4 regions of the Colwellia sp. BRX8-9 genome follow, and region 4 is predicted to be linked to each of the others. Evidence: predicted binding sites of a transcription regulator. Region 4 holds the regulator's gene; each other region holds the start of a gene.

Region 1 (8,494 bases), on a different contig from region 4:
CGAATATATTGTCATTCCCGCCACTAATTTGCTGACAAACATCATCGCAAACGAGCATTTGATTTTTAAACTTTTTACTGCTATTAGCATGACTAAAATCAATCATGATCTTGGTATTAAGTGAAGACTTCTCTAATTGCTCAGTCACAACTTTTACACTGTCTGCGTCAAAATTTGTCGATTTACCGCCTCGTAAAATAATATGACAATCTTTATTACCCGTTGTTTGAACAATAGCAGAATGACCATATTTAGTGACCGACAAAAAATGATGAGAAGCACTTGCTGCGCCAATTGCATCTATTGCCACTTTAATGGTGCCATCTGTACCATTTTTAAATCCGACTGGACAAGATAAGCCTGAGGCGAGTTCTCGATGAACTTGGCTTTCAGTAGTACGAGCCCCGATTGCTCCCCAACACATAAAATCAGCCATATACTGTGGTGTTATCATGTCTAAAAACTCACCCGCTGTCGGCATCCCCATATCATTGAGGTCGAGTAATAATTTACGGCCAATTCGAAGGCCGTCATTAAGCTTAAAGGTGTTATCCATGTAAGGGTCATTAATTAAGCCCTTCCAACCCACCGTTGTTCTTGGCTTTTCGAAATAAACTCGCATAACAATTTCAAGCGTGTCTTCATACTTTTTGCGCAGTTTAACTAGTCGCTGGCCATATTCTAATGCTGCATCGGTGTCATGTATTGAACAAGGACCAATGACAACGAGCAAGCGATCATCTTTATTATTAAAAATGTTACTAATGGCTTTACGTGCAGAAAATACCGACTTAGATGCTTCTTGAGAAGCTGGAAATCGCTCAATAAGTGCGATTGGAGGTAATAATTCTTTTATTTTACTGATGCGAACGTCGTCGGTTTGGTAGAACATAGTCATTTCTCTTTACTTCAATGCTAAAAAGTACAGTTATTGCACCGCTTAGAATTTATTTTCATTGTGTATGTCTAACTCGCTGGCTAGACTCCTAGATGGGTAACCCATCAACAACTTAGCAGTGTTAATCGGACAATACCAATAGAAAATGCCTTAAAAACAATATATCGATAATGTTGGCAACAATGGTGATTTTTCGACAATAATCAACGCGACTTTAGTCAATATATTTTACCTCTGCACTTGAAAAACAAATATTTTGCCACACATACACCATATTAATAATTAATTTACTTTTCTTATGTGGCGTACTTTTTCGATAACCCTGTTTTTATTTGTCTTAGCTGCCACGGCTAATGCTTTACCTATTGAAAATTCAGCTAATAGCGATTTAACTTTTTCTAGTATATCGACCATTGGAAAAAGTCACTCGCACCCGACATCAAACTTTTCGGTATTAATAGATAATATTGCCCCCGATGATGTGGTTAACTTACCGCGCTTAAATTTAATTTCCGCCTCTTTATTTATTAATGAAATACAAACCACGCCAAACTATCTTCTCGTTACTGAGTTTTTTACGCTAAAACTCTCTGCAAGTTTATTTAAAAATCTTGCAAACCCTCCTGCTAAACTTAATTGGTATGAACAACTCAGTCATCGTTCAAACTCTAATCGACTTGCTGGTTGGAAAGATGGCAATACGCTATACACAGCTCGCCTGACTTATCATTCATAGATTCATCATCTAACCATTATTAACTTATTTTTCCTTTTTCCCGTCACTGCTTTAACAGTGACCCTTGTTGCAGGCGCTTTTCTAAAATTTAGAGAGTAAATGTAGCAAAATTTCGAGATTTTATGATGAATTCACCTAGAAAAAAGCCATATCGTTACTTTACATGGCAAAACCTATTAATTATTTTCACCTTAGTTTTTTTATTAGTAAATGCCCTACCCAACATATATAAAGATAAAGTCACAATTGTCCTCTCACCTATTAATGCGAACGTGCAACAACTAACGACTAGTGAGCTTAAAGGTTTATTGAATAAGAACAACTTAACCGTTGATAAAATTCATACTATTGATAAGACAACGTCAATAACACTCAGTAATACAGCCGACATAGCGTCAGTTAACACACGTTTATCTAATGAGTTTAATCATTATCGGGTTGAGACCTCGGTGATAAGTGGCGTACCCTCATGGTTGCAATCATTCGACGCTAAGCCAATAAAATTAGGCTTAGATTTAAGTGGTGGAGTATTATTTGTACTTGATGTCGACACAAAACAAGCTTTATTTGACCGACTTAAAAACATCGCATTAGCAATAAAAACCCTTGCTATGGAAGAACGTATTCGAGGCGTTAGTGTTGTTCAACATAAGATTGATCTTACTAGTGATGCGGACAATCAAAACCTTTCGGTGAATTTTTCTAACGCTGACAAAAGTAAAATGGCTATACTTTTCACTCAAATAAAAGCAGCCTACCCTGATTTATCTCAACAAAAAAATCAAAATGACCAAGTGATCTTGTCATACTCCTCGCAAAAAAAAGCTCAATTTCGCCAAGAAACTATGCAGCAAACATTAAAAACGATGCGTGGAAGAATAGCTGAGTTGGGAATAACCGAAGCGGTTACACTTCAACAAGGTAAAAACCATATTCGTATTGAATTGCCTGGTGTTCATGATCCCGAGGAAGCAAAACGTATTATAGGTGCCACGGCATCACTTGATTTTTATCAGCTTGCCGAAAACTCAAATGCAGCAGGTATATTACGCATGGCGGACGAACATGGCAGAACGTTTACCTTAAACAGTCAGGTAGTTTTTTCAGGTAGTAATATCGAAAATGCTCGCGCAGGACAAGATCAAATGAGCATGCCTTTAGTCAACCTCACCTTAGATGCCTTAGGTGGTAAGAAGATGTCGCAATTTTCTAAGCAAAATATTGGTAATGCTATGGTGACGGTGTTTTCTGAGTTCTATCGAGATGCTGGTGATCAAATGGTCAAAAAAAGTAAAATAATTAATGTTGCCACCATTCAACAACACTTAGGTTCACAGTTTAGTATTACCAACATGCCCAGCCAACATGCGGCACAAGAACTGTCATTATTATTGCGAGCAGGTTCGCTAACAGCGCCAGTAACTATAGTAAAACAGCGCACCATTGAAGCGACACTCGGCGAAAATAATATCAAAAATGGTATAAAAGCACTGAGTATAGGCATGGGGTTTACTTTGTTATTCATGGTTTTTTGGTATAGAACTTTGGGGCTTATCGCTAATGTAGCGTTAACATTAAACTTAATAAGCTTACTAGGGTTGATGTCGTTACTCCCTGGGGCAGTACTAACACTTCCGGGTATTGCTGGTTTAGTATTGACGGTTGGTATGGCTGTAGATACCAATGTACTTATCTTTGAGCGGATAAAAGAAGAGTTAAAGCGTGGACATAAAGTGCTCTCAGCTGTTGAGCAAGGCTATAAAAGTGCATTTTCAACAATTCTTGATGCCAATGTAACCACCATGATCACTGGTATTATTTTATACACCATAGGCAACGGCCCAGTAAAAGGTTTTGCCCTTATTTTGTGTTTAGGTATTTTAACCAGTATGTTCACCGGCGTTTTTGTTTCTAAAAGTTTAACAAACCTTGTCATTCGAAAAAATAAAGCTCAATTATTAGGTGTTAATGTATGAAAAATTTTAAAATAAATAGCACGTCTAAATTAAGTGTTTTTCGCCTAGTGGGTTGTTTTATAGCTATGATTTTTGTTGTTATAGCGCTAGTAGGACTATTAAATAAAGGTTTAGCACTTGGTTTAGATTTTACCGGTGGTTACTTAACTGAATTTTCAACCGAGAAATCACTCAGTCAACAGGATATGAATAACTTACTCAGTAACTATCTTCCAGAAAGCTTTAAACTGACCTCTGCAGAGCAAGGGACTCATTGGAGTGTTCAACAAGCAGATAATAACGTCAGTTTACAAGATAAGGCATGGCTATCTGATTTTGCTGACAAAAATCAACTAAACATTAGCCCTCAAGATGCTATTTACATTGGCAGCCAAGTCGGAGAAGACTTAATTAACCAAGGTGGCTTAGCACTATTAACCGCAATCATTGTTATCTTAATGTATTTGTCTTTTAGATTTGAATGGCGTTTAGCTGCGGGGGCTGTTATTGCCCTTTTTCATGATGTACTTATTGTACTCGGGCTTTTTGCATGGTTTGGTATCCCCTTTGATTTAACAATATTAGCGAGTTTATTAGCTATTGTAGGTTACTCGTTAAATGACTCTATTATTGTCGGTGACAAAATCAGAGAAATAATGAAATCTACCCATGACACCACAATAGATGAAGTGATCAATCAAGCCATTAAATCAACCTTAGTGCGAACGATGATCACCTCAGGAACAACCTTAGTGACTATTATGGCTGTATGGGGTTTTGCCGGGGAGTCTTTAGCGGGGTTTTCTATTGCGCTATTTTCAGGGATTTTAGTGGGCACTTTCTCTTCTATTGTAATTGCGGCAACAGTGCCACAATTACTCGGGCTAACCGCTGATTATTATCAACAAAAAGAGCTAGAGGTTTGTCCTTTACCCTAATGTAAACGGTTTGAGAGGAAATTGGCAACACTAGGATATTTACACTTAAGTCCATATCCTAGTGTTAAACGTTACTGTCTTTAAAGTTGGTTACTGTTCAAAAATTGAAGCCAGTCTAACTTTATAAAGATTATTGGTTGACCCATAAAACTCTATAGTCTGTTCAAATACAAAACCAAGCTTTTTTAATAATACGTTAGAGGGAGTATTTTCTAGTGAGGTGATCGCGACAACATTTGCTGCATAATTATTGTCATAAGCAACTTTTAATACGGCTAATGAGGCTTCTCGAGCAAAGCCTTGCGAACAATATTCAGGTAACAAGGCATAACCTAAGTCAGGGAATTCCAATTCAGTCCGCTTTAACAAACCACAGAGTCCAATCGGTGTATTATCACTTTTCAAAGCGACTAAATTTAACCCAAAACCCTGTTCGCTATAGCTTGCTAGTGGACCATTAACTAAGTAGGCAATTGCATCTTTAGTCTCTCTAACCCCTTTATCACCAATGTTTTTAATAAAAGCATCATCATTCAATAATTGCAGAACAAATTCATGGTCCTGCTCATTCAGGTGCCTAATGGTTAACCTTTGTGTTGTGCATAGCAGCATGTAAATTCCAAACTTTTAACGCGTAAAGCCTAAGCTTTATTTTTTAATAAAATACTGTCTAAGATTTATTTTCTAAGGCAGTGTTCAATCTATCAAAGCCTCGAGCAAGGTCGGCAATTAAGTCATCAACATCCTCTAAACCTATATGCAGGCGAATTAATGGATATTCATAATTCCACTTTGTCGCTGTTCGCAAACGCCCAACATTGGTATTACCCAAAATTAAACTTTCAAAACCGCCCCACGAATAGCCCATTTTAAAATGTTCCATACCATCAAGTAAGGCATTAAGTGATTGCTTATCACCGCGGGTTAACACAAATGAAAACAAACCGTTAGCACCAGTAAAGTCACGCTTAAAATATTCATGGCCCGGACACGATTCGAATGCAGGATGAAGAATAACATCAACTTCTTCGCGTGTTGCTAACCAATTAGCCACTTTTAGCGCACTAATTTGATGTTGTTTTAAACGCACACCTAAGGTACGAATGCCACGCATTGCCAAATATAGATCATCGGGTGAAGTACATTGCCCCATCAGATAACTGTTTTCACGCAGTTGTGGCCAATACTCTTCAGTGGCTATTGCCGTACCTAACATCACATCTGAATGACCAACGATATATTTAGTCGCTGCTTGAATCGAAATATCGACACCATAATCAAAAGGTTGAAAATTAACCCCTGCAGCCCAAGTATTATCGAGCATAACCATACAGCCATGCTGGTGAGCAACTTCAGCTATACCGGGAACATCTTGAACTTCCATGGTAATAGAGCCAGGAGACTCTAAGAAAATAAGTCGGGTGTTTTCTTTAATAAGTCTGGCTATATCTCGGCCAATAGTTGGATCGTAATAAGTCGTTTCAACGCCAATATTGACCAATATTTTATCGCAAAAATCACGCGTGGGTTCATAAGCCGTATCGACCATAAGGATATGGTCACCGGTTTTAACAAACGAAAGAATAGCATTAGTGATCGCCGCAGTACCCGATGGATAAATGGCACAACCAGCGCCTCCTTCGAGATCAGTCATAGCATCGGCGAAAGCAAAAGCCGTTGAGGTGCCTCTTCTGCCATAGAAAAGTACTTGATTACCACGATTTGCTGTTGCGTGATTCATTTCTTTAACCGTATTAAAAACAACGGTTGATGCACGTTCTACTGGGGGATTAACAACGCCACGTGTCCATTTTGATTTTCGTCCCGCATTGACTATTTTGGTATCGTTGATCATGATCTTTCATCCTAAAACATAAAATTCATTTAGCCATCTAAATAGCTAACTCAATAAAGTCACCTTATGATCTTTCCAAGCATGATGCACGATTTATTTATATTAATTAAAACAGCAGAGGCTATTGAAACAAGTTCATTTGATCACTGGTTAATTTTTCGAAACTACTCCCGACAAAAGGTAAAATAGCATCAGCAACGGTCGCTAATTGCCGATCGATATAAAACTGGTAATCGAGTGGCGCGTTAACATAACCTTTTGCTTGCGGTCCAGAAGTCGTGATCAAGTACTCTATCCAACCACGTTGCTGATATTTTAGCGGTTGCTTATTTATCTTGTTTATATCATCGGCTAAACGTGCCGCTTTCACATGTGGAGGCACGTTTTTAACGTAATGATCTAACTGCCTACGAATGCGTTTACGATACACCAGTAAATGATCTAATTGCCCTGCTGATGTTTGAGTAACAATATTGCGTACATAGTCAGCAAAAGGTTCGCCATTAAATATTTTTAAATACAACTCTCGTTGAAAAGTTTTAGCCAGTTCAGTCCAATCGGTGCGGACGCTTTCTAAGCCTTTAAAAATCAATTCTGATGAGCCATTCTTTTCTACAATGCCAGCATAACGCTTCTTAGTACCGACATCTTGCCCTCTGATGGTTGGCATCAAAAATTGGCTAAAATGTGTTTCAAACTCAATTTCAAGTTGGCTTTCTATCGCAAATTCTTTTTTAAGCGTTGCTTGCCACCTAAGATTAATTTTATCTTGTAAGGTTTTACCCAGCTTTTGACATTGCTGGTGACTAAAATCATCGTCAACACTGACAAAAATAGAATCGGTATCACCATAAATAACTTGATAACCATCATCTTCTAGCCACATTTTAGTGGTGATTAATAATTCATGGCTTCGTTTAGTGATTGAGCCCGATAAACGTGGATCAAAAAATCGACATCCCGTAGAGCCTAAGACCCCGTAAAACGAATTCATAATAATTTTTATCGCTTGCGACAATGCCGCATTTTTATCTTTTTTAGCGATATCACGCTCTAACCACAACTCATTAATAATTTCAGGTAAAAAATGCTTATCTCTAGAGAAATAAGCACCATCAAAACCTTTGATACTAGTTTCAGGTGATTGTAAACCTTCAATTAGGCCCATAGGATCAATATTAAAACTTCGAATAATAGAGGGGTAAAGACTTTTAAAATCAAGTACTAAAACATTTTTATATAAACCCGGAATAGAGTCCATCACATAACCACCAGGAGAAATTAGCCCTTGCAAGCCATCGCCCATATTGGGCGCAATATAACCACTACGGTGTAATTTAGGTAAATATAAATTGGTAAACGCTGCCACAGAGCCGCCAATACGGTCTATAGATAAACCAGTTAGTTTGGCGCGCAAACGCGTGAATTCTAGTAATAGAGATTGTTCAAAGATCAGGGTAACTAAATGGCAATCTTCAAGGTTATAAGCGGCTAAAGCTAGCTTGTCATTGGTAAAGTTGTCGTTAATCTCTTGCATTCTATTGTCAACATCATCAACCTTCTTCCCTTTACCTAATAAGGCATTGGCAACAAAATCAAGGGAAAAACTTGGAAAGTTATAAGTCGCGTTTTTTAGTAAATCAATACCATCAAGGACCACTCTGCCAGCGACATCAATAAATTTTTGCTCATTTTGACTACCGCCTGCCGAACGTGTTCGCCAGCGAGGTGACTTATCATTGCGGCCGATATTAAAAGGGATATTATAAATATCACAGCGTTTTTGTAGCAAATTAAAATCAAAGTTAATCACGTTCCAACCAATAAAAATGTCGGGGTCGTGGATTTTTATCCAAGCGATCAGCTCAGCGAGCAACGCTTGTTCATTGTCAAGCCAAACGATGTGCTCTGCGATTTCTGTCGCCTCAGCGTCAGATAACTTGGACTGCGTTATTTTTGCTAAAAACTTGTTTTGATCACCGATCATCAAAACACATTTTATCGGCTTACCATCAGACATTTTATGAGAATGTAAGCCAATAGAATAAAGCTCCCCTGCCATTGAACACTCAATATCAAGTGATACCATAGTTAAAGCAATATCATCAAGTA
Region 2 (8,494 bases), on a different contig from region 4:
ATCAATCGCTAAGTTCTGTGCATCTAGCACCAGTTGATAGACTTCTCGTTGTGCTAATGTGAACTTGCCATTTGCAGGAAAGGTGCGAGTAATGTCAGCCGCATAGCCGCTAAGTTCACCACCGGCGTCAATCAACACCAATTCATTATTTTTCAGTACGTCATCATTGTTAGTGTAATGTAAAATATTGCCATTATCACCACAAGCAACGATACTGCCATAAGCTGGGTGCCTTGCACCATTACTGGCAAATTCATGCAATATTTCCGCTTCTAATTGGTATTCAAATTTACCAATCGCTGACTGTTTCATCGCTCTGGCATGAGCCGCGCCGCTAATAATATTTACTTGACGCATAATATCGAGTTCGCCAGCACTTTTGATTAAACGCATTTCTTCAATAATATTTCGACAATCAACCAGTAGTGTCGGTGCTTTTACGCCAAGGCGGCTTTGCGCTTTAACCGCTGACAACCATGCATATATTTGGCTATCTAAGCGGGTACTTTTTCCTTGGCAAAACAACAAGTGACTTTTATCCGCAATATAATCAGGGAGGTATTGATCTATTTCGGTTAGTGGAAAACATTCATCTACACCATAATGCTCTACCGCTAACGTTTGTCCTACTCGCCTACCGTGCCAGACTTCTTGAAGGGCATTTTTCTCAAGGTTAAATAAAATACTTTGTTGATTTTCTTCTCCCTTATCAGCAGATTTAATCAGCACTAAAACAGCATCAGGTTCGTTATATCCCGTTAGATAATAAAAACTTTTATCTTGGCAAAAAGCATATTCGGTATCGTTGCTACGCGTGACTTCTTGTGCAGCGGAAAATATCGCAATAGAATTTTCTGGCATCGAAGCAAAAAATTGAGCACGACGTTGGATGAATTCGGCCAAAGGTAATAAAGTATTTTTAACTAAAGTTGATGTATTCATGACTTGATCTTTTTTTAGTGGACAGTATCTTCTGCGCTTTTACTTTCTGGCGGTGAGCCGAGCTCAGTAAAACACAATAAAGCAGAAATTCTGACATATTCAGCTATTTCAAAATAGGCTTGCTCGGTATCTTCGTCTTCTTCCATTTCGTCAGACAAATTAGAGATTTCAGCAAAATCAATAAGGACTTCTTTAACGTCTTCTGATAATACCGCTTTGTTTTTTTGTTGTAGGCCGAATCCTAAATTGAAGCCTTGTACCCAAACACTTAAGGCATGGCCACGTTCAACTATACTATCGTCATCATCTGGTAACGTTAATTGAAAACCATAAGAGTCATCAATAATGTCATGCCAAACTTTTGCAAACATTGATTTGACCAACGACTTAACGGCACGAGGTAAACCTTCGCCGTTGTTAAACAAGTCATTAATCATCACGATATAGTCCTCACTTTCAAAGGTAAAACCGGCACAAACTAAGCCAGTTAATACCCCATGTAATTCAGCGCCATGGACGGTAATACTTTCTGTTGTAAGAATTGCTTGCACTGAGGCAAAGTCTAAAGAGGTTTCGTTGGACATGTTTTAATCATCAATAAAATGCGTGAGTTAATGCAAGGTATCGTAACATTCACGCTTTTATGATGCTAGAGATTAAAAGGAGAAAACCCTAGAGAACGCTTGCATAGTGTACTGCTCATCGCTATAGTGCTCAGATATGTATATATTACTATTAATTAAGATGTTTTTGTGAGAATAAGCCTGTTATGAGTCAACACTCGGTTACCATTGAAGTTGCTAATAGAAGACTGAAGATTTCATGTCCTAGCGGGCAAGAGTCGTCTTTACTATTAGCCGCTGAAGAGTTAAACCAACGTTTGCTAATAGACAGTAAAACTTGTTCTATAAAGACACCTGAACAATCACTAGTAATGACTGCACTTAACTTATCTAATGATTTATTAGCTGCTCGTAAAGAAATTATCGATGAACGTGCTGCGATGCAAAGTAAAATTGATTTACTACAAGCGACTATCAAACAAGCTGTAATTTCCGAATACCTCAAGAAAGCCTGATTTTTCAGCAACCTCTGTTCACTAAAAAAACAAACAAACTTAAGTTACAAAAAAACACTTAAATCGCTTTGAAAAATTAGCTATACTAATTTCGTCTTCTGGGGTGTTTGTATGTTAACTATGTCCCTGAGCCGATAAGTTTTAACTAAGGAAGTTGATTATTAACTATTGTGCAAGCCCGGCTCGTATCGGGAAGCCTACGGTTGAAATGATACCTCCGCCCTGAACACCCGGTGTTCAGGACTAAAGTCGACTGCGGCACCTTGGAAGCATCCTTTTTAAATTCATATTAGACATAATAGGTTTAGACATATTAGGCTTAGACCTGATACCTCCGCGCAGCACCTAACAACACCCAGTGTTCAGGACTAAAGTCGACTGCGGCACCTTGGAAGCATCCTTTTTAAAATCATATTAGACATAGTAGGTTTAAACATATTAGGCTTAGACCTGATACCTCCGCGCAGCACCTAACAACACCCAGTATTCAGGACTAAAGTCGACTGCGGCACCTTGGAAGCATCCTTTTTAAAATCATATTAGACATAGTAGGTTTAAACATATTAGGCTTAAACCTGATACCCCCGCGCAGCACCTAACAACACCCGGTGTTCAGGACTAAAGTCGACTGCGGCACCTTGGAAGCATCCTTTTTAAAATCATATTAGACATAGTAGGTTTAAACATATTAGGCTTAAACCTGATACCCCCGCGCAGCATCTAATAACATCTTATTTATCAAATATTATTTATAATGTTACAGCTGAAATAAAGAATAAAAGGCTAACTTACTATATACTTAATAGACTTATTGTTATTAATTAGGTTACTTGTTTATATGCCTATAAAATACCTCTGTGTAATGCTGTTGCTAATGCTGAATACTTCATCAAGTATCGCTAAGCAACTTGTTGTTACTGAGATATTACCGCCCTACCAATTCTATCAAGAGAATACTGCGCTAAGTGGATTCTCCGTAGAAGTCATGCAGGAAATATTCAAAATTACCGGTGATGAAATTGATTTACAAGTATTCCCTTGGGCTAGAGCTTATAAAACCGCACTTAACCAACCCAATACTCTTATCTTTTCACTATCTCGCACCAAAGTTCGAGAAAATCTATTTATTTGGGGCGGTAAATTAATGAGAGAAGATATTTATGCTTGGTGTTTGCAAGAAAAATTTAAAACACCAATCACTGATATAGAGCAACTTAAAAAATATAAATTGGCGGTCACTAATTCGTCAAGTACCGCTCAATATTTTCAGCAAGAAGACTACCCCTTTATTTATACTGTCGTTTCACCAGAGCAAAGCTTACAGATGCTCTACCTTAATAGAGTTGATTTTATAACGGGAACAAAGAGCACCTTAGTGGCGCGAGCGAGTAAATTAAATTTAGAGGTAAGTAGACTAAAAAAAATTATACCTCTCTCAGTCGTTAATCATGACTTATATTTTGCTTTTAGTCTAAATAGCGATAAAAAGATTGTCACTAAATATACCAACGCTTATAAAATAATAGAGAAAAATGGCACTTTAGACAAACTGAGAAATAAGTGGCAAGTGCAGTAAACGCTACATACTTAGTAAATAATGACTAGTGCGCTTTACTTTTATCTAAAAAATCAATATAACAAAGACGAATTTTATCAGTTAGTTAATAACAATAGACAACATGACCCAAAATCATCTAGCCAACAAATCAAAAAAACCACAAGGGCAAGTTTATGCTGACACACCAGCGATCGGTATTTTTGACTCTGGCATTGGTGGTTTGTCGATTGCTAAGTGTATCCATCAGCATTTACCCAATGAAAATCTTATTTATGTGGCTGATAGTCAATTTGCACCTTATGGCGATAAGTCGTCAGCAGAAATTATTGAACGGGTAAATAAAATTGCTGACTGGTTGATTAGCCAACAGGTAAAAGCCATTGTTGTTGCCTGTAATACCGCAACAGTTAGCGCTATCGATCAACTGCGTTTGAGGGTTTCAATTCCAATTATTGGCGTTGAACCAGCGATAAAACCCGCTGCGTTGCACAGTAAAACAAAGAAGGTAGCTTTGTTAGTAACAGGGGCAACCGCAATAAATACTCGGTTTCTGTCTTTAGTGAATAAGCATAAAAATGGCGCTGAAATTTATATTCAGCCATGCCCTGGCTTAGTGGAGCTTATCGAGCAAGGCCTTCATGAAAGTGAACAGTGCCTTGAAATACTGCATACTTTTTTGCAACCTCTTGTGCAAAGTAATATAGATACCTTAGTCTTAGGTTGTACACATTACCCCTTTGTTCGTTCGCTTATACAAAGAATTGTTGGTGATAAAATTACCATCATGGAAACCGCTCAGCCCGTAACGGATCAACTTACTCGGCAACTGGCAAACCAAGGATTATTGGCAAGTACTCAATCTATTTCACAACAACACTTTTTTAGCTCTAAGGTATCTCAGCAACAAGCCAAATTGATGTCAGTACTTTTTGGTCAGAATGTTACCCTTCAGCAATTTCCTGCTCTATAAATGAACAATTAATAATTATTTTTAGCCGTTTAGCCATCTAGGCGTAAAAAAACTAGAAAATAGTTAATCTTGCAGTTAGAATAACTCCAATTCGAAAATATTTTAAACTATTACATTTTTCTGAGGTTATATGTCTACTCAATTTTTCACTTCTGAATCAGTTTCTGAAGGTCATCCGGATAAAATCGCCGATCAAATTTCTGATGCGGTACTTGATGCTATTATCGCTAAAGATAAGAATGCTCGTGTCGCTTGTGAAACTATGGTGAAAACTGGTGTAGCTATTATTTCAGGTGAAGTTTCTACCACGGCATGGGTTGATCTAGAAGCGATTACCCGTAATGTTATCAGTAATATTGGCTATACTTCGTCTGACGTTGGTTTTGATGGTGAAACTTGTGGCATTATGAATTTAATTGGTCAGCAATCACCTGAGATTGCCCAAGGTGTTGACCGAGCAAACCCTGAAGATCAAGGTGCTGGTGACCAGGGATTAATGTTTGGTTATGCGACCAATGAAACTGAAACGTTAATGCCTGCGCCAATATTTTATTCTCATCGTTTAGTAGAGCGTCAAGCTGAAGTCCGTAAATCAGGGGTCTTACCTTGGTTGCGTCCTGATGCTAAATCTCAAGTCACTTTTATTTATGAAGATAATAAGCCAGTAGCGATTGACGCGGTTGTTTTATCAACTCAACATAATCCAGAAATTTCTCAAGAAGATTTGCACGAAGCTGTGATGGAAAATATCATCAAAGCTGTGTTACCTGCCGAGTTATTAACTAAAGATACTAAATACTTTATTAATCCTACTGGCCGTTTTGTTATTGGTGGTCCGGTAGGTGATTGTGGTTTAACGGGTCGTAAAATTATTGTTGATACCTATGGCGGCATGGCTCGTCATGGTGGTGGTGCTTTCTCAGGAAAAGATCCATCAAAAGTTGATCGCAGTGCTGCTTATGCTGGTCGTTATGTAGCAAAAAACATCGTTGCGGCTGGTTTAGCTGACCGTTGTGAAATTCAAATTTCTTATGCCATTGGTATTGCTGAGCCAACGTCAATTTCAATTGAAACCTTTGGTACCGGTAAAGTCTCTGAAGCAAAATTAATTGAATTGGTAAGAGCACATTTTGATTTACGACCATACGGCATTACTAAGATGCTTGATTTGTTACACCCTATGTATCAGATGACAGCAGCTTACGGACATTTTGGTCGTGAACCTGTTGAAGTCACTGTTGGTGATGATACTTTTACTGCATTTACGTGGGAAAGAACTGATAAAGCTGACGCACTTAGAAAAGCTGCTGGTTTTTAGTTTTAACGACTAAACATCAAGGCTCCTAATAAAAAAAGCGACTTAATAAGTCGCTTTTTTTATGTTCAAAGGGTAAATAGCAACCTAGCTCATCACGACTTAGTCGACTGTGCTTTTTTGCTGGCAACTTTATCTTTTCGTCGTTGTTCGATAACATCTTGAACATTGCCACCAATATGCTTTTCGCCTCGTTGGTTCGCTAAATTTATTTGACGCTCACGCTCAGCGAAACCACTGCGCTGCTCGTCGGTATACTTGTCATAACAACGATGACAACTCACACCTTTAACATAGTGTTCGCTTTGCATTTCTTCGCTTGTTATCGGGTAACGACAAGCAAAACATTGGTCGTACTGGCCTTGCTCTAAACCATGTCCAACGGCAACACGGCCATCAAAAACAAAACATTCGCCTTCCCACATTGAATTCTCTTGTTCAACTTCTTCTAAATATTTAAGCACACCTCCCTCAAGGTGGTAAACGTCTTCGAAGCCTTGCTCTTTCAAGTAAGCTGTTGATTTTTCGCAACGAATACCACCAGTACAATACATAGCCACTTTTTTGTGCTTATTTTTATCTAAATGTTGGGCAACATATTCTGGAAATTCACGGAACGTTTCAGTATTAGGGTTAACGGCGTTTTTAAAGGTACCAATTTCAATTTCATAATCGTTACGCGTATCAATCAATAAAACTTCTGGATCTGAAATAAGCGCATTCCAGTCTTTTGGTTTCACATAAGTACCAACGGTTAATAATGGGTCAATGCCTTCAACACCCATAGTAACAATTTCTTTTTTTAATTTTACTTTGCTACGTTGAAAAGGGTTTTCATCAGCATATGAATATTTATGAGAAACATTAATTAAACGTTCATCCGTCTCTAAATGAGCTAAAAGCAGATCGATACTGGCTTTTGTACCTGCAACCGTACCGTTAATACCTTCGTTAGCGAGTAATAACGTACCTTTGATCTCGTTTTCTAACATAACGCTTAATAAAGGTGATTTAAGTTGTTCGAAGTTTTCTAAGCGCACAAATTTATAAAGTGCACAGACAGTAATATTTTGCATAGTAATATTTTGCATAGTAATAATACCCATTGAGCCAGCCAGAACGTAAATCCGGAGCTGTAGATTAATATAAAACCAACACCTGCTACTAGCGATGTTAGTCGAAAGATGCGCATTCTATCAAAAGCGCTTATTTAGATAAAGTACCTCGTCGCTCGCCTTAATTATAAAGTTGTTGTCTATCGTATTATTTAGAGCTAAAAAAAGACTTAACACCACAGTGAAAAGTCTTTTAAAAGGCAAAGTATTTCAATAAAAACTCGTTAACTCGGTGAGCCTTTAAGTTTTTCGCGCAACCTTTGAATAATCATATAGAAATATGGCACAAGTAAAGTACCCAATATAGTAGCAGCTAACATACCTGATAGTACGGTAACACCCAAGAATATCCGGCTACTAGCGCCTGCCCCCGAAGACATAACCAAAGGAATTACACCTAACACAAAAGAGAGTGCAGTCATTAATACGGCTCTAAATCTTAATTTTGCGGCATCAAGCGCGGCTTCCATAATACTTTTACCTGCGGCTCTAAGTTCCATGGCAAATTCAACAATAAGAATCGCGGTTTTAGTCGATAAGCCGATGAGTAGCACTAACCCCACCTGAGCATAAATGTTATTCTCCATGCCCAAGATATACAGCGTTAACATTGAACCAAACAATGCCAAGGGAACCGCTGCGATAACCGAGAATGGTATGGTCCAGCTTTCATATTGCGCCACTAAAAATAAGTAAACAAACAACAATGCTAAGCCAAATAGAACAGGTGCTAAATTACCTGCCTCAATTTCTTGTTTAGACTGCCCGGCCCATTCGAAAATATAGCCCTGAGGTAAGTTTCCAGCTAATTCTTCCATAATAGCTATTGCCTCACCTGATGAATGACCACTCGCTGCTTGCCCAGTAATGTTAGCACTACGATATAAATTAAAGTGTCCGATACTTGTTGGTCCTAAAATAGGTTCTAACTTAGCCAGTGTCGTTAATGGCACCATTTCACCCTCTTGATTACGGACAAAATAGTGACGTAAGTCAGACGGGTCTTTGCGGAACTCTTTTTCTGCTTGAACAGTTACTCTATAAGTACGACCAAACTGGCTAAAATCGTTAATATACATTGAGCCAAGTTGGGCTTGTAAAGTAATAAAAATATCAGACAAAGCGACACCTTGGGCTTTGGCTTTATTTCGATCGACCTCTAAAAAATATTGCGGAACATTAGCGCGGTAAGTACTAAAAACTTGATTTAATTCAGGACGCTGATTAGCTTCATAAATAAGACCATTCATCACTTGCGCCAAATCACTTGGGCTTCTGCCTTCACTATCTTGTAATTTAAATTCAAACCCCGAACTTGACCCTAGCCCAGGAATAGGCGGCGGGTTAAATATCATGATTTGCGCGTCTGGTATGGTCCAAAGTTGCCCCATTAAACGTTGAATAACAGCACGTAACGCTAATTCTGGTTCAGTTCTGTCCTCCCAATCTTTTAGCATAATAATGCCTAAACCATTATTAGAACCCGCTCCTCCTAATAATGAAAAACCAGCAACAG
Region 3 (8,494 bases), on a different contig from region 4:
TCGCGCTGACTCACCGACTAAAACCATTAAGCTATTGTCGCAGGGTCAATTGCCACAAAAAAGTAACAACGCAGCCTTGATATTTTCGCCCATCTTAGGGGATGTCTTATTAACAGTCAGCCGTTCAGAGAAATCTTTAGTGCTATCCGGCCAGAACAGCCATCACTTTTCTATTGATGATATCAAGGGTGGTGTACGTAAACTTTCAACAGCCGAAATTAAGCTGCTTAATATTGTTGAGTATATCTATCAGGGCTTTGTACATATTCTGCCGCAAGGGCTTGATCATATTCTATTTGTGCTCGCGCTATTTTTATTAGCCACTAAGACATCGACACTGCTCTGGCAGGTAAGTGCCTTTACTCTTGCCCATACCATTACGCTAGCTTTGGGTATCTTTGGTATTATCAACCTACCTAGCAGCATTGTAGAGCCGCTTATTGCCTTATCAATTGCTTACGTGGCTATTGAGAATATTTTTTATCACAAACTAACAAAGTGGCGCTTACCCATTATCTTTGCTTTTGGTTTACTGCACGGTTTAGGGTTTGCAGCAGTACTTGTTGAACTGGGCTTACCCAAGAGTGAGTATGTCAGTAGCTTAATTTCATTTAATATTGGCGTTGAGTTGGGGCAAATAACGGTCGTTGCCTTAGCTTTATTAGCGACGCGCTGGTTTGCTAAAAAACCTCAATATAGACAATACGTGGTGATACCGTTAAGTGCGCTTATCGCCGTTATCGCTATTTATTGGTTTATCGAAAGAACCTTTTAATACACAACACAGGTCATCTCGTCGTTTAACATTGAGTAGTCAAATGAACAACGGCCTTAAACCTACTTTACAGAGATTTAAGGCCGTTGCCGTATAAACTAAATGATAATGGCTCTATTAATTACTCAGGTTCATAATCCAAGTTAGCTGACAGCCAACGCTCTGCTTGTGGCAATGTCATCCCTTTGCGAGTCGCATAATTAATCACTTGGTCTTTAGCGACTTTAGCGACCGCAAAGTATTTTGATTCTGGGTGAGCAAAGTACCAACCACTAACCGCGGCGCCAGGCCACATGGCAAAACTTGAGGTGAGCTCCATGCCGATGTTTTCTTCAACATTGAGTAGTTCCCACAACAAACCTTTTTCGGTATGTTCTGGACAGGCAGGATAACCCGGCGCAGGTCTAATACCTTGATATTTTTCACGAATTAAATCGTCATTAGCAAGCGACTCTTGTGGGGCATATCCCCAGTATTCTTTGCGAATTTTTTCATGGAGATATTCAGCACTCGCTTCTGCTAATCGGTCGGCAACAGCTTTAACTAAAATACTATTGTAGTCATCATGTTGAGCGGCGAACTCCTTCACTAGCTCGTCGCAACCATAACCTGCAGATACCGCGAAAGCACCAACATAATCTTTAATACCCGACGTTTTATCCGCGATATAATCAGCCAAACAACGGTTAAACTGCCCTGCTGGTTTTTTACTTTGTTGACGCAATTGATGCAATTTCATCAATTGCTTATCTCGGTTTTCATCTGCAAATAATATTAAATCATCTTGTTGACGATGAGCTGGAAACAGACCAAAAACCGCTTTTGCGGTTAACTTTTTACTGTTAATAATATCGTCTAATAAAGCATTAGCATCATTAAATAGATTAGTTGCTTCTTCGCCGACCACTTCGTGTCGTAAAATAAGCGGATATTTGCCTGATAACTGCCAAGTCATGAAAAATGGCGTCCAATCGATGTAGTTTCGAATGACATTTAAATCAAGATCATCAAGTACCGTAACACCAAGTTTATTGGGTATTTTAGGGGTATAGTTTTCAAAACTTATCGGCGCAGCATTGGCGCGTGCATCTTCTAATGATATTAAGCTTGAACGTGGTCCTTTTTTATAATGACGCTCTCGCACCCGCGCATATTCATCATCTTGACGCGCTAAAAATGCCGCACGTTTCTCACTATCATCTGAAAGTAAGGTACTAACGACTGAAACTGAACGTGACGCATTAGGCACATATATAACCGGATGTTGATATTGTTGCTCTATTTTAACGGCAGTATGAGCTTTTGATGTTGTCGCGCCACCAATAAGTAACGGCAAGTCAAAATTAAGACGTTTCATTTCTTTAGCAACATGCACCATTTCATCAAGTGACGGTGTTATCAAACCTGACAATCCAATCACATCGACCTTTTCGGCTTTCGCCACGCGTAAGATGTCATCACAAGAAACCATGACACCTAAATCAATAATTTCGTAGTTGTTACACTGTAAGACAACACCGACTATATTTTTACCAATATCGTGGACATCACCCTTTACTGTTGCCAGTAAGATTTTGCCGTTTGATTTTATTTCAGTTTTTTCAGCTTCAATGAATGGATTTAAATGAGCAACAGCTTGTTTCATCACTCGGGCTGATTTTACCACTTGTGGCAGAAACATTTCGCCAGCACCAAATAAATCACCAACGGTATTCATACCATCCATTAATGGTCCTTCAATAACATCAAGAGGTCGTTCAGCCACTAGCCTTGCTGCTTCAGTATCTTCGACAATAAATTCATTAATGCCTTTAACCAAAGAGTATTCTAAACGCTCTTTAATCGGTAGCTCACGCCAGGTTAAATCAGCCTTATTGTTTTTGCTCCCCGCTTGCCCACGATAAGACTCAGCCACATCAAGTAAGCGTTCTGTTGCATCGTCATCGCTATTTTGTATAACATCTTCAACAGCAAGGCGGAGATCGTCAGGAATATCTGAATAAATAGCTAACTGACCTGCATTTACAATGCCCATGTCCATACCATTTTTTATTGCGTGGTATAAAAACACCGCATGAATCGCTTCACGTACTGGGTTATTACCACGAAATGAAAATGATACGTTAGAAACACCGCCCGAAATCATCGCATGAGGCAGGTTTTCTTTTATATCGGCAACCGCTTCAATAAAATCTACCGCATAGTTATTATGCTCTTCGATACCGGTTGCTACCGCAAAAATATTGGGATCAAAGATAATGTCTTCTGCAGGAAAGCCTATTTCATTGACTAAAATTTCATAAGCACGTTTACATATTTCATACTTACGTACCCGTGTGTCTGCTTGACCTTGTTCGTCGAAGGCCATAACAATAACAGCCGCACCATAACGGCGTAATAGTTCAGCTTGTTTACGGAAGTTTTCTTCGCCCTCTTTCAAGCTGATTGAGTTAACAACCCCCTTGCCCTGAATACATTTCAAGCCTTCTTCTAAAATATCCCATTTAGAAGAATCAAGCATAATAGGCACTTTTGCGATATCTGGCTCACCAGCAATTAAATTCAAATAACGGATCATCGCCGCTTTTGAATCAAGCATGCCTTCATCCATATTTATATCTATAATTTGCGCGCCATTGGCAACTTGTTGCAGGGCAACAGCGACGGCTTGTTCGTAATTTTCTTCGGTAATTAAGCGCTTAAATACAGCAGAGCCAGTAACATTAGTTCGTTCGCCAACGTTAACAAATAATGAACTTTCCTCTATGGTTAACGCTTCAAGCCCGGACAAACGACAAGCAATTTTCCTGGCGCTAATTTCCCTAGGTTTTACATTGGCAACCGCATCCGCCATACCTTTTATATGCGCTGGCGTTGTACCACAACAGCCACCAATAATGTTAAGGAATCCCGATTCAGCCCACTCATTGACATGAACATTCATATCTTCGACGCTGAAATCGTATTCACCAAAGGCATTAGGCAAACCTGCATTAGGATGAGCTGAAACAGCAAAGTCTGATATTCGACTCAATTCTGCCACATATTGTCTTAGTTCAACCGGACCTAATGCACAGTTCAAACCAAATGAAATAGGTTTTGCGTGGCGCAATGAATTATAAAAAGCTTCGGTGGTTTGTCCTGACAATGTTCTGCCTGATGCATCAGTAATGGTACCCGAGACCATTACAGGTAAACGTAACTGTAATTCATCAAAAACAGTTTCAACCGCAAAAATAGCCGCTTTAGCATTTAAGGTATCAAAGATAGTCTCAATAAGAATAATATCTGAGCCACCTTCAATCAGTGCTTTCGTTGATTCTATGTAGGCATCTTTTAATTGATCAAAAGTCACATTTCGATAAGCAGGATCGTTAACATCGGGTGAAATAGAACATGTTCTGTTCGTTGGCCCTAAAACGCCGGCAACAAACCTTGGTTTATCAGGGTTTTTAGCGGTGAATTCATCCGCTGCTGCACGGGCTATTTGTGCCGCCGCTAAATTGATTGCCGCACTGTACGACTGCATATCGTAATCTGCCATCGCAATCGTGGTGGCATTAAAAGTATTCGTTTCAATAATATCAGCACCCGCTTCAAGGTATTCATAGTGAATAGCTTTAATTACCTCGGGTTGTGTAAGCACTAACATATCATTATTGCCTTTGACATCAAGATGCCAATCAGCAAACTGTTCACCTCGGTAATCTTGTTCTTCAAATTTATAGGCTTGGATCATCGTCCCCATAGCACCATCTAAAATAAGAATTCTTTTTTGTATTTGTTGCTCAAGACGACTAAATGATGCTGATTTTTTCATACGATTTCTCTACTTTTACTTTCAAACTTAATTTAATGACTAGATATATCCGACACTGTTTATATTTCTGCGTCTGGGTGTATTGCTTTAATATTTGTTGCATCTAGCTTGTACGGTGTGATCTGATAAACATAATAGTTTAACCAATTAGTAAATAATAAACTGGCATGACTACGCCATGAACTGTGTGGCACTTTTGTTATGTCATCATCAATATAATAATTATTGGGCATAACTGCATTAACATCAGCCTTAAGATCACGTTGAAACTCTTCATCTAGCGTGGTTGAGTCATATTCTGGATGTCCGGTTAAATAGACTTGTTGTTTATTTTTGCTCGCGACCACATAAACGCCTGCTTGTGGAGATTCAGCTATAATTTTTAATTCAGGAATTGATAGGTAATCAGACTTATCAATATATCCAAATCGTGAGTGTGGGACATTAAAAAATTCTTCAAAGCCGCGGGTAAGCTGTTCTTTTTGGTCGATGGGGCTATGCTGAAAAACACCAGATAATTTTTCTTTTCTTAAATGTCGTCGCAATCCATAGTGATGATATAGAGCGGCATGAGCAGCCCAACAAGAAAACATTGTTGAGGTGACATTTTCTTCAGCCCAATCAAATATTTCACAAATTTTATCCCAAAAAGTTACTTTCTCGTATTCCATTAACGCCAATGGTGCACCGGTTATAATTAAGCCATCGTATTGAGTATTTTTAATGTCATCAAAGAGGCGGTAAAAATTATCTAAGTGCTCTTTCGGCGTATGTTTCGATTCATTGGCGTGAATACGCACAAAATCGACATTTATTTGTAAAGGTGTATTAGACAATACCCGTAATATTTGAACTTCTGTTTCAATTTTATTAGGCATTAGATTGAGAATAGCGACTTTCATTGGGCGAATTTCTTGACTTGCCGCTCTACGCTCAGACATTACAAAAATATTTTCTTCACCTAAAATAGACAAAGCAGGTAATAAATCTGGAATTTTAATGGGCATAGCGTTTACCTAATCAAATAATGTCAAACAAGCATGAACACTTCGTTCTCTACTTTCATTTATTAACTTATATTCTGGCTACCAATCAACATACAGGTTTCGACTAACTCAAGCACTACGAATGATAACGGATATATAAATATTATCATTTTATGGTACGTGTATTTTTAGCTATGTCAACATCTAAACGTATAGACGTCTATAATGTTTTTTACGTTAATATTATTTGTCATCTATAACCCTAGCGAGTAAATATTGGTGGAACTAGCCTAATAGAGTGCTACGTAGAAAAACGGGGGGGTATTCGGGCAGTAAAGATGCTTAGGTAAAACACTATATCAGCATATTAAAGAACGATGGCATAAGAGAGCAAAGTCATTAATTAGATATAAAAAAGCCACTGTAAATACAGTGGCTTAATAATGGTTTAAACTTTTATGTTTAATGTGTAATATTTATTCTACAGCTTCTTCTTCTTTAGCTGGTTTTTCACTTGCTCTTACACTTTTAATTAACAGTAAGTCGCGTAAACGCTTATCAAGTTCTTTTGCCATTTCAGGTTTTTCTGCTAAAGATTTAGCCGCGTTTGCTTTACCTTGGCCAATACGATCGCCATTGTAGCTATACCAAGAACCGGCTTTTTCAACCATGTTATGCAAAACGCCTAAATCAATTAATTCACCTAAGCTGTTAATACCTTCGCCATATAAAATCTGAAATTCTGCTTGTTTAAAAGGAGGCGCTATTTTGTTTTTAACCACTTTTACGCGGGTTTCATTACCAATAATTTCGTCGCCTGCTTTTACAGCACCGATACGTCGAATATCTAAACGAACAGAAGCATAAAACTTAAGTGCATTACCACCCGTTGTGGTTTCAGGAGAACCAAACATTACACCAATTTTCATACGAATTTGGTTAATGAAAATAATCATGGTATTTGATTTTTTCAAGTTACCTGTCAACTTACGCATTGCTTGTGAAAGCATACGGGCTTGTAATCCCATATGAGAGTCACCCATATCGCCTTCAATTTCTGCTTTTGGTGTAAGGGCAGCAACAGAATCGACAACAATAACGTCTATAGCACCTGAACGCGTTAGCATGTCACAAATTTCCAATGCTTGCTCACCGGTATCAGGCTGAGAAACAAGTAATTCGTTAATGTTAACACCTAACTTTTCAGCATAAATAGGGTCAAGTGCATGCTCAGCATCAACAAAGGCACAAACTTTACCGTTACGCTGAGCTTCAGCAATAACTTCAAGCGTTAACGTTGTTTTACCACTTGATTCAGGACCATAAATTTCAACAACACGCCCAAGTGGCAAACCACCCGCACCGAGTGCAACATCAAGCGCCAATGAACCTGTAGAAATGGTTTCAACATCCATGGTGTTATTATCACCAAGCTTCATAATTGAGCCTTTACCAAATTGTCTTTCAATTTGACTTAATGCTGCTGCTAATGCTTTTTCTTTATCATCTTTCATGTTTGTTCCGCCGATGTTGCTAAGATTTCGTTTTGATGAAGCAAGTATACTGTATGACCGTACAGTATCAAGCTTTTTTACAACTATTTTAATTATATTATCAAAAACAAAACAAGGTGACTTATAAGTTATTGATAAAAAAAAGAATAACAAGCACCGATAACTTTTAACTATTACTCATCAAAAAGTTACTATTTATATTATCACGGTAAAATCCTTGCCTAAACTTTATCGTATTCAGTAAAAATTTTAGTTAAATAAATAGAGTCTAAATTTGCCAGTTATGACATAATTGCCACCTTACTCTTTCATTGAACTTATGAGTTACCGCATAGAAATGACCACAGCAAACTTAGACTTATCCTCACACACCCCTATGATGCGCCAGTACTTAACCATTAAAGCTGAGTTCCCTCATATTTTAATTTTTTATCGCATGGGTGACTTTTACGAGTTATTTTTTGATGATGCGAAAAAAGCATCTGATTTGCTCGATATTTCATTAACCGCTCGCGGCAAGACAGGTGGCAATGCAATACCTATGGCAGGCGTTCCCTATCATGCGGTGGAAAATTATCTAGCAAAATTAGTACAACTGGGTGAATCTGTTGCTATTTGTGAACAAATTGGTGACCCAGCAACCAGTAAAGGCCCTGTTGAACGTAAAGTTGTTAGAGTTATTACCCCAGGTACGGTGAGTGATGAAGCATTATTACTTGATAAGCATGACAATCTAATTGTTGCGGTAAGTGAAGGTAATAATAAGTCATCGCAACGCTTTGGGCTGTCTTATCTTGATATGACCAGTGGTCGCTTTGTACTGACTGAGCCAAATACCATTGAACAGTTACAAGCTGAACTACAGCGTTTATCTCCTGCTGAATTACTCTACAGTGAATCGTTCTCAGTGCCAGGGTTACTAAAAGGCTATCAAGGATTAAGAAGAAGACCTGAATGGGAGTTTGATTTAGACACAGCTACTAATTTACTAAATACACAATTTGGCACTAAAGAACTTTCTGGCTTTGGTGTTGGTGATAAATCATTAGGCTTAATGGCCGCTGGTTGTTTATTTCAATATGTAAAAGAATGTCAACGCAGTGCGCTTCCTCACATTCGAGCCATTATTTGTGAGTCTTCTGCTTCTGGTGTCATTTTAGATGCGGCAACTCGTCGTAATTTAGAACTCACGCAAAACTTACAAGGTGGCTTTGAAAATACCCTAGCATCGGTATTAGATAAGTCAGCGACACCAATGGGTTCTAGATTACTAAAACGTTGGTTACATTTTCCTTTACGTGATTTAAACATATTAACTGCACGTCAAAATGCAATTAGTGAACTATTGTCACAAGATTTAACGACTGAATTATTTAGCCAACTTAAATCTTTTGGTGAT
Region 4 (8,494 bases):
TTTTGATAAAATCCCCGCCTAATTTTTTATCGAAATTGAAAACATGGGCAAAAACGTCGTAGTTCTAGGCACCCAATGGGGTGACGAAGGTAAGGGTAAGATTGTTGATTTACTCACAGATAAAGCTAAGTACGTCGTACGTTATCAAGGAGGCCATAATGCAGGTCATACTTTGGTAATAGACGGTGAAAAAACCGTACTTCATTTAATTCCATCGGGCGTATTACGTGACAATGTGAAATGTTTAATCGGCAACGGCGTAGTTTTATGCCCGAAAGCCTTGATGACAGAAATCGCAATGTTAGAAGCCAAAGGCGTTCCTGTACGTGAACGTTTACTTATTAGTGACGCTTGTCCGTTAATTCTTCCTTATCATAATGCTCTAGATGCTGCGCGAGAAATCGCTCGCGGTAATAAGCCTATTGGTACGACAGGGCGTGGTATTGGTCCAGCTTATGAAGACAAAGTTGCTCGCCGTGGTTTACGTGTTGGCGATTTAGTTTGTGCTGAGTCATTTGCGATTAAATTAAAAGAAATTGTTGATTACCATAATTTCTCTTTAGAGCATTACTACAAAGTTACACCCGTTTGTTATGACACTGTGCTTGCTGATGCTTTATCAGTTCGTGACGTTATTCTTAAAATGGTTGCCGATGTCGCTGAAATTCTTGATCAAGCCCGTAAAAACGGCGAATCAATTATGTTTGAAGGTGCTCAAGGTACTTTACTTGATATTGATCACGGTACTTATCCTTATGTAACTTCTTCAAACACTACTGCAGGTGGCGTTGCTACTGGTTGTGGTTTTGGACCTCGTCATTTAGATTATATTTTAGGTATTACTAAAGCATACACAACACGTGTTGGCTCTGGTCCTTTCCCTACAGAATTAGATGACGAAATCGGTGAACATTTAGGTACTGTAGGCCATGAATTTGGCGCGACTACTGGACGTGAACGTCGATGTGGTTGGTTTGACGCGGTTGCTATGCACCGTGCCATTCAAGTTAACAGCGTAACAGGATTTTGTTTAACTAAACTTGATGTTTTAGACGGTTTAAAAACCCTTAAAATATGTACAGGTTACCGCACTGAAGCTGGCGAAATTATTACTGTACCGCCTACAGCTGCTGAAGGTTATGACAGAATTACACCTGTTTATGAAGAAATGCCAGGTTGGTCTGAAGTTACAGTTGGCGCAACTTCTCGTGACGCTTTACCTGCTAATGCGATCGCTTACATTAAGCGTATTGAAGAATTAACAGGTGTACCAGTTGATATTATTTCAACAGGTCCAGATCGTAATGAAACCATTATTTTAGTAAACCCGTTTGCTGAGTAATTAGAGCGAATAATTTTTTTCTAAAATAAGACGAATAAAACCACCCCTGAGGTGGTTTTTTTTTACCTAAAATAAATTATTTCAACGGCCATTATTGAATATAAATTCAAAAGCAATTAATCAAGGTTATAAGCGATAGTGACAACGTTGATGAAGATTAATTATTAATTGGATAACTTCACCGATAAATTCGTTGTTGTGTATTGAAAAAAAGAAAAATCGATGGCTAAATTTTTTAAGTCAAAGAAGTTTATAAAAGTGGTCATAAAATACGGTGAATAGATTAAGCTGTATAGCGAATATTTAGTTTTATGATGTGCAATACAAAAGGGCTAAGGGTATGTTTGTTATAGCTTCTAGCACTTTTTTATATAAGAATAACGTTGGAACAAAATGTAAGATTACAATAGTATATACCCGTTACTTTTTAAAGATCACAGACAAAGGTGTATCTTGATTGATAACGAGTCTATAAAACTATGCTGTATATAAACAAAATAAAACGTGAAAAATGGCATATATAAGACAATAAATTCACCTAACGCATAGGATCAATCATGACTGACTTTCGCCAACAAGCACTTGATTACCATCAATTCCCAACACCTGGAAAAATAAGTGTTGAATTAACCACGGCCGCTGAAACTAGCCGTGATTTAGCACTCGCCTATAGCCCAGGTGTTGCTGAACCGGTTCGCGCAATTGCGGCAAATCCCGATGATGTTTACAAATATACGGGCAAAGGCAATACCGTCGCTGTTATTACCAATGGTACCGCTATTTTAGGGTTAGGTAATCTAGGTGGTATGGCGGCTAAGCCGGTAATGGAAGGCAAAGCATTATTATTTAAGCGATTTGCAGGTATTAATTCATTTGATATCGAAGTTAAACATAAGACAGTTGAAGAATTTATAAATACGGTCGCCAACATCGCTGACAGTTTTGGTGGTATTAACTTAGAAGATATTAAAGCACCAGAGTGTTTTGCTATTGAAAAGGCACTTATTGAACGTTGTAAAATACCGGTATTTCACGATGACCAACATGGTACGGCTATTGTTACTGCTGCTGGAATGATCAATGCCTTGGAAATCCAAGGTAAAAGTATTAAAGATGCCAACATTATTTGTCTTGGCGCAGGCGCAGCAGCGATTGCTTGTATGGAACTATTAATCAAATGTGGCGCTCAGCGCGAAAAAATCTACATGCTTGATACTAAAGGTGTCATTCATACCCGACGTGATGATCTTAACGAATATAAGCGTATGTTTGCTAATAATACTGATAAACGTACCCTTGAAGATGTTATCGATGGCGCAGATGTATTTGTTGGTGTTTCTGGACCCAATCTACTTTCTGCTGAGCATGTAAAATTAATGGCACCCAATCCAATTATCTTTGCTTGTTCAAACCCAGATCCTGAAATAAAACCCTCATTAGCGCTTGCTGTTCGTGATGATCTTATTATTGCTACGGGTCGCTCTGATTACCCTAACCAGGTCAATAATGTGTTATGTTTTCCTTTTATTTTTCGTGGCGCTTTAGATGTTCGCGCTAGAACGATTAACGATGAGATGAAAATTGCCGCTGTTCATGCAATTCGTGAATTAGCAAAGGAACCTGTTTCGCAAGAAGTGTTAGATGCTAGTGGTGAGAAAAGTTTGACCTTTGGTAAGGAGTATATTATCCCTAAGCCGATGGATCCACGTTTGTGTGGTCGAGTAGCGCTTGCCGTTGCTAAAGCGGCGGTTGAGTCTGGAGTGGCAGCCCTAGAATTACCTGAAAACTATATGGCATAATCAGTAGTATTTATTAATAACGCTGTAAAAGGAGAGCTCGACTCTCCTTTTTTTATTTATGACAAATAGTAGGTCATGGTGCAGTTACTACATGGACGCAGAAAGTAGGAATTAAGAAATAGGGTAACGCAGGAGCAGTTACCTCTTGTACGTCATCTATATTCCTGACAAATCATTAATACTTGCACCTCTGTAGATAATGTCACCGATGGCAAAGCATAACAATATTGAGTAGGACGAATAACAATGAAAACTTCAACGAAAGCCGTTTTACTCTCAGCACTTGTTTACCCGGGTATTGGCCAACTAATGTGTCACGCTTATCGACGGGCTACGTTATTTATTTTAAGTTTTTCTGTGACAGTATATTTGTATATTGAAGAAGTGATGAGGCAATATCAGCCACTTATTAATAAAGTTAAATCAGGTGACGTTGCGCTCAATAGCCAAGCACTGATCGCAGAGATGTCAAAAAATCCCATTATTGTTGACCCTATCTTAATGAGTATATTAACCTATACACTACTAACTTGTTGGTTATTGGCTATTGTAGATGCTTACCGTATGGGCATAAAAAAAGACGCCAGAGCGTCTTTTTGAGGAAGTGTATTAAGACCCTTAGCTACTCGTCTTCAATTTCAAATTGACTGAAGTCGGTAATACCTTTTGCTATTAAGGCTTCGCGCACACTTTTAGGTAGCATCTCTGTATTGTCTTTTGTTAAATCGCCATCATCAGGAAGAGGCTGTCCGGTAAAAGCATGCAGAAAAGCTTCACATAACAATTCGCTGTTAGTTGCATGGCGTAAGTTGTTAACTTGCCGACGAGTACGTTCATCCGTTAACACTTTCAGTACCCGCAACGGGATTGAGACCGTGATTTTTTTAACTTGCTCACTTTTTTTACCATGTTCGGCGTATGGTTTTATATAATCGCCATTCCACTTTGCCATTTAATTACCTTTGTTTAGCTAAATTACTTTTTATAAGTTAGATTTTACTGGTTGTTGGCGTTGAGTCAATAACGAATGTGTAGAAGTTTAGAAGTCTAAAGTTCTTGACCGACAAAAGTAAAGCGTTTAGAGTTATAGACGTCCAAACATCTATTTGATTTTACTGCCCGATTGGAGCAAAAAATGACAAGCAAAAAACCAGCAACATTAGCTGTTAGAGCCGGCATTAATAGTGATGAACATCACGGTGCGGTTGTTCCTGCCATTCATTTATCGAGTACTTATGCTTTAAAAGGCTTCAACAATAAGCGCCAATTTGATTATTCCAGAACAGGCAACCCCACTCGAAGCACGTTTGCACAAGCTATCGCTGATTTAGAGCAGGGTGCTGTAGGCATTGTTACCAGCACAGGAATGTCAGCGGTGCACTTAATTTGTCAGTTACTGACAACAAAAGATACGGTTGTTATTCCACATGATTGCTATGGTGGAAGTTATCGCTTGTTTACCCACCTAGCAAAACGTGGCTTATTTAATGTGCTTGTTGTTGATCAAAACGATGATCAAGCGTTAGCGCAAGCGCTTGAACAAAAGCCAAGATTAGTTTTGATTGAGTCACCTAGTAACCCATTATTACGGCTGGTTGATATAAAAAAGGTTACTCAAGCCAGTCATGCTGTTGGTGCTTTAGTGGCAGTAGATAATACGTTTCTTTCTCCCTTGTTACAGCAACCGCTATTATTAGGTGCTGATATTGTTTTTCACTCGACAACTAAATATATTAATGGTCATAGTGATGTTGTGGGTGGGGTGTTAGTAACAAAAGAAAAAGAACTGGGTGAAGAGCTAGCGTGGTGGGCAAATTGTATTGGTATTACGGGTTCACCTTTCGACAGTTATCTGGCATTACGTGGCTTAAAAACCTTACCACTGCGCATGAAACAGCATCAAGAAAATGCTAATGCTGTTGCAAAATACTTAGAAAATCATCGAGCAATTAACGCGGTATACTTTCCTGGTTTAAAAAATCACCCGGGACACGAAATTGCTAAGCGTCAGCAAAAAGATTTTGGCGCTATGATGAGTTTCGAAATAAAAGGTGGTGTTGAAGCGGTTAAAGTACTCTTTGACAACTTATCACTCTTTACCTTGGCACAGTCATTAGGTGGCGTTGAAAGTTTAATCAGTCATCCATCAACGATGACCCATGCAGGTATGGAAATTGAAGCACAAATTGCAGCGGGTATTACTCAATCTTTAATCCGAATTTCTGTCGGTATTGAAGATGTTAGTGATATTATTAATGACTTAGAACAAGCTTTATCGGCAAGCCAAATTTAAAGTTGTAGACTATTTTTAGTAGAAGAATTAATGAGTGAAAATGACACAGTCAAATACAGTAGAACAATTATCATCAGGGAATAATCAACTGGCGAAGCATGCTATTCATGTACATAAATTTGGTGGCAGTAGCTTAGCAACTACCCAATGTATTGAACGTGTGGTTGATATTATTCGTCAAAACTGTCAATTAAATGATTTAGTTGTTGTTTCGGCAAATGGAAACACTACGGATGACTTATTCAATATTTATAAACTCGCACTTGAAAAAAGTGACGAGCTGTTTTTGGCTATTGAAACACTACAGAAATCACAAAGCACATTAATTGGTGAGTTATTGAACCCTAGCAGTGCAGCAGACCTTATCAAGGTTTTGTCTGATGATATAACACAATTAACGGCTTGGTTATCTGATCAGCCAAGCCAACACCATGCAGATATGTTGGCATTTGGTGAGCTGTGGTCGGCGCGTTTACTATCGGCGGTGTTAAGTGAAAAAGTTTGTCCAAGTTATGCTATTGATGCGCGTGACTTTCTGGTTATCAATAATGATAAAGACTGTGCAGTCGACAATCAGCAAAGTAGTCAAAATTTTCAGCAGAACTTACAAAAAGGAAAGTTGGCGGTTATTACTGGCTATATCACTAAAAATTCTCAAGGTGAAACCTGTACTTTAGGTCGTAATGGTAGTGACTATTCAGCAACAATTATTGCCTCACTGTCGGGCGCGCTGAATGTTACCCTATGGACTGACGTTGATGGCATTTATAGTGCCGATCCTCGTATTGTACCACTTGCCCGTAAATTACATCGCTTACCTAATGGTGTCGCGAAAGAATTGGGCCGCTTAGGTAACCCGGTTCTGCATGCAAAAACCTTACAGCCGCTCACTAACCACAGCACACACCTTCATGTAGCAAGTAGCTTTGATCCTGAAATTTCTGGTACAGAGATAGGAAAATTTGGTCAAATTGCTAAACAGGAACTGTCGGTTACCTCGCTTAACGATTTGTTACTGGTAAAATCGACCAGTTTAGCCGGTTCGTTTGGTGAACAAGCCAGTAATGAGTTTTCTGCGATATGTAGTGATGTTCAGCAAGGCTTTATGGTTATCCACCAAACACAACAAAAATTAGTGAGTCAGTGGCTGGCGAGTCATGATACCGAAGTATCATTCACACCGGTGTCGATTATAGCGATTGTTGGTCATAGTGTGGTAAATCAAGGTAATATCCAAGCGCGTTTTAAACGTGCCCTCAAACATACTCATGTACTGCAGGTGGTGAACTCGTTAAGTGAGCATAGTATTATCGCCATTCTTCAGCAGAGTTGTACCGGTGAGTTACTTAATAATGTTCATTATGATATGACTAAAGACGCTCGACACATAGGTGTTGTTGTTTCAGGGCTTGGTAATATAGGTCAACGATTCTTAGACTTGTTACCCGCGCAACTCAATCGAGTCTCTGTGTTAGAGAACGTTCATTTAGTCGGTTTAGTCACTTCTAAAAAAGCACTGCTTAATACCGATGGTATCGATGTTAATCAAGCAATGTCGCTCTATGAAAGAGATGCTACGCCTTGTGATAATGCCTTATTGATGTCGTGGTTAACGAACCATCCTTACGACGAATTAATTGTTGTCGATATCACCCCTAGCGAACATTTTAGTGATTTGTACAGTGAGTTCTTTAAAGAAGGTATTCATGTTATTGGTGCCAATAAATGGGCGGCTTCTGCCAGTACCGCTCGCTATAATGACTTAGTATTAACCGCGGCTGAAAATAAAAGCTTATGGTTAGGAAGTACTACTGTTGGCGCCGGTTTACCGGTTAACTTTGCCATTAACGATTTATTGAAAAGTGGCGATAAGATAACGGAAATATCAGGAATTTTTTCAGGCACGCTTTCTTGGCTATTTGAAACCTACGATGCCAGTGTACCGTTTTCAACCTTATTAATGGATGCCTTATCTCAAGGGATCACTGAACCCGATCCACGAGAAGATCTGTCTGGGCGAGATGTGCAACGAAAATTACTGATCTTAGCGCGTATGGCAGGTTTTGAATTATCACTTGATGATATTGAATGCGAAAATTTAGTGCCAGAATCCTTACAAGGGTTATCAACGACGGAATTTTTAGCAAAGTCAGCAGACTTGGACAGTTACTTTGCTGAACAACTCACTAGCGCATCTAAACAGCAAGCCTGTATTCGTTATATTGCAAAATTCTGTGTCAACGAACAAGGCCAATTGAGCGCTAAGGTTTATCTTGCGACGCTTGCTAAGAATGATCCCTTTGCCTCTTTAACTCCGGGTGATAATATCTTTTTAATTAAGAGCCATTGGTATCAAGATAACCCGCTTATTATTCGTGGACCAGGCGCGGGTCGTGATGTTACCGCGGGTGGCCTACATTCAGACTTAGTGAGTATTTGCCAGCAACTGGCCGGTAAAAAACACCAAGTTAAAATCAAAGGTCTAAGTTAAATTAGCATAATCTAGCTATCATCATTATTACTACACTAAGGCATTAATACGCTAAATGAGAAAAAGCACAACTTGTAGGTTGTGCTTTTTCTCAATCGATACTAATAAACACTTGTCTGTTATCGCATTATTAACTAGCATTTAGATAATTAAAAAAAGTAGCTACTTAGCACAGGCACCAAGTTGTATTTACATGGAAAATAAAACCTATAGCGACAGCTATTTTACCAGCCAAGTAAAAAGTCTTTTAAGCAGAATTTATGGCCACAGCCAATTAAATGATTCCGTTCTTGAGCGTGCGATTGAGTACTATGAAAAACAATCTTTTATTGAGCATAAGTTAGATGAACTCAAGCAAAATATTGAAAAAGTTAGTCGGCAAACAGCCACGGATAAAGCTAAAACTTTACGGGTAAGACTCGAACGTGAACAACGCAATTATTACGAGGAATTACGCTTTGAACGCAATGAGCGTCATCAACATCTCTATAAACTCTGTAAAGAGATCATCAAGTTGTCTGAGGGTGATTGCTTTGAAGACAGTAATCGTAAATCTAGCCAGCTTTTAG

What was found. The regulator MetJ, encoded in region 4, represses methionine synthesis genes. The targets are predictions, from matches to a motif close to TAGACGTCTAGACGTCTA.
Region 1: the regulator MetJ is predicted to act here: its motif matches at 6,413-6,430, upstream of H4J70_RS01335 (cystathionine beta-lyase).
Region 2: the regulator MetJ is predicted to act here: its motif matches at 4,571-4,588, upstream of metK (methionine adenosyltransferase).
Region 3: the regulator MetJ is predicted to act here: its motif matches at 5,787-5,804, upstream of metA (homoserine O-succinyltransferase).

The regions. Positions count from the first base shown of each region.
Region 1 covers NZ_JACGVN010000001.1:264,962-273,455, forward strand. Annotated here, with positions in the region: gene aroG (3-deoxy-7-phosphoheptulonate synthase AroG) at 1-892, opposite strand, end outside; gene H4J70_RS01315 (hypothetical protein) at 1,197-1,634, shown strand; gene secD (protein translocase subunit SecD) at 1,760-3,610, shown strand; gene secF (protein translocase subunit SecF) at 3,607-4,527, shown strand; gene H4J70_RS01330 (GNAT family N-acetyltransferase) at 4,618-5,139, opposite strand; gene H4J70_RS01335 (cystathionine beta-lyase) at 5,198-6,382, opposite strand; gene H4J70_RS01340 (DNA polymerase II) at 6,504-8,494, opposite strand, start outside.
Region 2 covers NZ_JACGVN010000018.1:37,422-45,915, forward strand. Annotated here, with positions in the region: gene pepP (Xaa-Pro aminopeptidase) at 1-942, opposite strand, end outside; gene H4J70_RS14790 (UPF0149 family protein) at 957-1,526, opposite strand; gene zapA (cell division protein ZapA) at 1,712-2,020, shown strand; RNA gene ssrS (6S RNA) at 2,113-2,294, shown strand; gene H4J70_RS14805 (ABC transporter substrate-binding protein) at 2,895-3,596, shown strand; gene murI (glutamate racemase) at 3,700-4,548, shown strand; gene metK (methionine adenosyltransferase) at 4,679-5,866, shown strand; gene H4J70_RS14820 (rhodanese-related sulfurtransferase) at 5,959-6,939, opposite strand; gene H4J70_RS14825 (efflux RND transporter permease subunit) at 7,203-8,494, opposite strand, start outside.
Region 3 covers NZ_JACGVN010000028.1:13,418-21,911, reverse strand. Annotated here, with positions in the region: gene H4J70_RS17910 (HupE/UreJ family protein) at 1-775, shown strand, start outside; gene metH (methionine synthase) at 897-4,595, opposite strand; gene metA (homoserine O-succinyltransferase) at 4,655-5,602, opposite strand; gene recA (recombinase RecA) at 6,058-7,095, opposite strand; gene mutS (DNA mismatch repair protein MutS) at 7,433-8,494, shown strand, end outside.
Region 4 covers NZ_JACGVN010000011.1:40,316-48,809, reverse strand. Annotated here, with positions in the region: gene H4J70_RS10985 (adenylosuccinate synthase) at 44-1,342, shown strand; gene H4J70_RS10980 (malic enzyme-like NAD(P)-binding protein) at 1,900-3,141, shown strand; gene H4J70_RS10975 (hypothetical protein) at 3,388-3,741, shown strand; gene metJ (met regulon transcriptional regulator MetJ) at 3,764-4,093, opposite strand; gene metB (cystathionine gamma-synthase) at 4,277-5,434, shown strand; gene metL (bifunctional aspartate kinase/homoserine dehydrogenase II) at 5,475-7,925, shown strand; gene H4J70_RS10955 (hypothetical protein) at 8,119-8,494, shown strand, end outside.